2 regions of the Streptomyces sp. NPDC088745 genome follow, and region 1 is predicted to be linked to the other one. Evidence: riboswitches for the same ligand, from Rfam matches in the RefSeq annotation. Region 1 holds a riboswitch; the other holds the start of a gene.
What was found. Region 1 has a riboswitch for glycine ahead of gcvT (glycine cleavage system aminomethyltransferase GcvT). Riboswitches for the same ligand answer to the same signal wherever they lie in the genome.

Region 1 (2,192 bases):
CCCGGATGTCGACACCGACGCCCGCCGTGCCCGGCGCCGCGAAGGCCGCGTCGACGTACGCCATGGCGATCGGCCTGCCCAGGGTGGGGGACGGGGCGCCGGAGGTGACCTCGCCGATGACCTCGCCGTCCGCGACGACCTGGTAGCCGGAGCGCGGGACGCGGCGGCCCTCGGCGATCAGGCCGACCAGCTTGCGCGGCGGAGCGGTCTCGGCGCGCTCGGCGGCCGCCTCCAGGGACGTACGGCCGACGAAGTCGCCCTCCTTCTCGAACTTGACGACCCGGCCGAGGCCCGCGTCGAAGGGGGTGAGCCGCGTGGTCAGCTCGTTGCCGTACAGCGGCATGCCCGCCTCCAGGCGCAGCGTGTCGCGGCAGGACAGGCCGCACGGGACGAGGCCGACGCCCGCGCCCGCCTCGGTCAGCGCCCGCCACAGGGCCTCCGCGTGCCGCGGCTCGACGAACAGCTCGAAGCCGTCCTCGCCGGTGTAGCCGGTGCGGGCGATCAGCGCCGGGACGCCGGCGACGGTGCCGGGCAGGCCCGCGTAGTACTTCAGACCGTCCAGGTCGGCGTCCGTGACGGACTTCAGGATGCCGGGGGACTCCGGGCCCTGGACCGCGATCAGGGCGTACGCCTCGCGGTCGTCGCGGACCTCCGCGTCGAAGCCCTCGGCGCGGGCGGTCAGGGCGTCCAGGACGACCTGGGCGTTTCCGGCGTTGGCGACGACCATGTACTCCGTCTCGCCCAGGCGGTAGACGATCAGGTCGTCGACGATGCCGCCGTCCTCCTGGCAGATCATCGTGTACCGGGCGCGGCCGAGGCCCACGGTGCCGATGTTGCCGACGAGGGCGAAGTCCAGGAGGTCCACGGCCTGCGGGCCGGTGACCGTGATCTCCCCCATGTGGGAGAGGTCGAAGAGGCCGGCCCGGGTGCGCACGGCGTTGTGCTCGTCGCGCTCGGAGGCGTACCGCAGCGGCATGTCCCAGCCCGCGAAGTCGGTCATCGTCGCGCCGAGCGAGCGATGCAGGGCATCGAGGGCGGTGTGGCGGGGGGCGGTGCTCATGACGGAAGGACTCCCAGGGCATGACGACGGGGACGGTCCTCCCCATCTGTCATCGGAACCTGAGAGGTTCGCCGTCGCGACACGCGCGTGCGGCTTGCACCTTGGGTGGGGCCGCCCGGTGGGGGGACCCGCTTTTCAGATCTGCCTCGCCCGCGCGGTACGGGGCCTGAGAGATTCAAGGGAGGAGCTTGCTCCTTCGGCGTCCCGCGGCACTGGTGCCGAGGACTCTCCCGCGCGGATTCATACGGCCTTTGTGAAGTTGGGGGTGCACAGGGGACGCCTGGCGCGCACATCATTGCACGGCCCTCCCGGTCAGCAAATCGCTTGTCCCGCATTACCTTTTCTTTACACTTCTTGGGCAAGGGTGAGGGCATACCCGAGGGGGAGCGGTGAGGACGTTGCAGCAGCCCAGTGCATGCGTTACGACGACAGGTCCGCGGATCGCGGCGGCCGTGGGGGCGGTGGGGCCCGTGTCCACCGTGGTCGTACGCGATCTGCGGGAACGCGAGGGACGCAGTCCGCGGCGGCTGATGTTCGCCCGGGGGGACGTGGTCGTGGTGTCCGGGCTGCCCGGCAGCGGCAAGTCCACGCTGATGGGGCGGGCCGCCACGGGGGTGCGGACCATCGACTCCCAGGACGTGCGCGAGCGCTGGGACGCGAAGGCGCCGCGTCTGCTGCCCTACGCCCTCTACCGGCCCCTCGTCCGGGTGGCGCACTACGCCGGGCTGCGCCGTGCGCTGCGCTCCGGGGAGTCCGTCGTCGTGCACGACTGCGGTACGCAGGCGTGGGTGCGCCGGTGGCTGGCGCGCGAGGCCCGCAGGCGCGGGCGCGGGCTGCGGCTGATCCTGCTCGACGTGTCCCCCGAAGTGGCCAGGGACGGCCAGCGGGAGCGCGGACGCGGAGTCTCCGGTTACGCCTTCGCCCGGCACCGCAGGGCCGTCGGCGCCCTGGTCGGGGACGCGGAGCAGGGGCGGCTGCCGGCCGGGTGCGCCTCGGCGGTCCTGCTGGACCGGGACGCGGCGGGGGCGCTCAGGGAGATCGGCTTCGAGGTGGAGTAGGGGCCGGGGCCCCGGGTGCCCGCCGCCGGCGGGGTGCGCCGGCGGCGGGCGGCGGGACTACTCCGGGGAACGGG
Region 2 (2,192 bases), on a different contig from region 1:
GGAGCCGCTGCCGCTGGTGGGGTAGGGGCGGAGGGTCACCGTTCGGGGCGGCGGCTCGCCCCGGGCCCGCGGACCTCGTCCCGGCGCCGTCCTCGCGGGGGCGCCCCTGTCATTGGGGGACGTGGAGGCCGTAGTGGTGGTAGAGCTGGAGTTCCTGTTCGGGGGAGAGGTGGCGGCCCACGCCGAAGTCGGGGGCGTCGCGGATCAGGGACTTCTCGAAGGGGATGTGCAGGGTGTCGTCCTCCAGGCGGCTGGGCTCCAGGGGGACGAAGGCGTCGCGGGAGAAGAGCCCCGTGCGCAGGGCCGCCCATTCCGGAGTGCCGGTGGCGTCGTCGAGGTAGACCTCGTCCACGGTTCCGATCTTCGTGCCGTTGCGGTCGAACGCCTTGCGGCCGATCAGGCTGCGCGGATCGATGTCGGTCTGCACGGTCCCTCCAACTGGTCGCAGCAGCTGCTGGGTGAATCCCCGTAAAACACTACGAAAGAACAGATTCCCGAGGCTGGCCACTTGAGGGATCGAACGATGAGTGCGCTGGTAGGCTGGCCGAGGCTGCTGACCCCGTGCGGGAGAGTCCTCCGAGTACGTGTCGGAGGCGCCGAAGGAGCAACTCCTCCCCGGAATCTCTCAGGCCCCTGTACCGCACGGACGAGGTCACTCTGGAAAGCAGGGCGGGTGGCGGGTCCGGCGCAGGCCGGTGCGTGGCCTTTCCTCACCGACGGTGAAAGTCGGGGCGCGGTTCTGTGGCGCTCCGGTGAAGCTCTCAGGTTGAGATGACAGAGGGGGAGGCCGTCCGGGTACCCGTGCCGTGGTGCCCCTCGCAGGTCGTGTCGGACCAGGAGGCCTTCCGCAGATGACCGCCAACCGTCGTATTCCGCTCGCAGAGCTCGAGCGTGGCATTCCCTTCGAGCAGCGTCACATCGGCCCCGATGGCGAAGCGCAGGCCAAGATGCTCGCGCAGGTCGGTTACGGGTCGCTCGACGAGCTGACCGCCGCCGCGGTGCCGGACGCCATCAAGAACGCCGAGGCGCTGGGGCTTCCGGACGCGCGCACCGAGGCCGAGGTCCTGGCCGAGCTGCGCACCCTCGCCGACCGCAACCAGGTGCTCGCCCCGATGATCGGGCTCGGGTACTACGGGACCTTCACTCCGCCGGTCATCCTGCGCAACGTGATGGAGAACCCCGCCTGGTACACGGCGTACACCCCGTACCAGCCGGAGATCTCGCAGGGCCGGCTGGAGGCGCTGCTCAACTTCCAGACGATGGTCGCCGAGCTGACCGGGCTGCCGACCTCGGGCGCCTCGCTGCTCGACGAGGGCACCGCCGCGGCCGAGGCCATGTCGCTCGCGCGCCGCGTGGGCAAGGTCAAGAGCGGTGTGTTCCTGGTGGATGCGGAAACGCTTCCGCAGACCATCGCCGTCCTCCGGACCCGCGCCGAGCCGACCGGTGTGGAGGTCGTCGTCGCCGACCTGAGCGAGGGCGTCCCGGCCGAGGCCGCCGAGCGCGGTGTGTTCGGCGTGCTGCTCCAGTACCCCGGCGCCTCCGGCGTGGTGCGGGACATCAAGCCGGTGATCGACGCCGCGCACGAGCTCGGGGCGATCGTCACCGTCGCCGCCGACCTGCTGGCGCTGACGCTGCTGACGTCGCCGGGCGAGCTGGGCGCGGACATCGCGGTGGGCACCACGCAGCGCTTCGGCGTGCCGATGGGCTTCGGCGGTCCGCACGCCGGGTTCATGGCCGTACGCGAGAAGTTCGCGCGCAGCCTGCCGGGCCGCCTCGTGGGCGTGTCCGTGGACGCCGACGGCAACAAGGCGTACCGGCTGGCGCTCCAGACGCGTGAGCAGCACATCCGCCGTGAGAAGGCGACGAGCAACATCTGCACGGCGCAGGTCCTGCTGGCCGTGATGGCCGGGATGTACGCCGTGTACCACGGGCCCGAGGGGCTCAAGGGCATCGCGCGGCGCACGCACCGCTACGCGTCGATCCTCGCTGAGGGGCTGCGCGCCGGCGGTGTGGAGGTCGTGCACGGCGCGTACTTCGACACGCTGACCGTACGGGTTCCGGGCCGGGCCGACGAGGTCGTCGCCGCCGCGCGGGAGAACGGCGTGAACATCCGCCGGGTCGACGCCGACCTGGTGTCCTTCGCCTGTGACGAGACCACGGCACGGGCGCAAGTGGCCGCCGTCTGGGCCGCG

Region 2: linked by a shared signal. The riboswitch ahead of gcvP (aminomethyl-transferring glycine dehydrogenase) and the one ahead of gcvT (glycine cleavage system aminomethyltransferase GcvT) in region 1 are both predicted to bind glycine.

The regions. Positions count from the first base shown of each region.
Region 1 is NZ_JBIVLB010000011.1:9,679-11,870, forward strand. Features, by position in the region: gene gcvT (glycine cleavage system aminomethyltransferase GcvT) at 1-1,060, opposite strand, end outside; glycine riboswitch at 1,206-1,303, opposite strand; gene ACIP93_RS25765 (AAA family ATPase) at 1,459-2,118, shown strand; gene ACIP93_RS25770 (hypothetical protein) at 2,176-2,192, opposite strand, start outside.
Region 2 is NZ_JBIVLB010000014.1:10,275-12,466, forward strand. Features, by position in the region: gene ACIP93_RS29210 (DNA polymerase IV) at 1-25, shown strand, start outside; gene ACIP93_RS29215 (PRC-barrel domain-containing protein) at 110-427, opposite strand; glycine riboswitch at 555-651, shown strand; gene gcvP (aminomethyl-transferring glycine dehydrogenase) at 852-2,192, shown strand, end outside.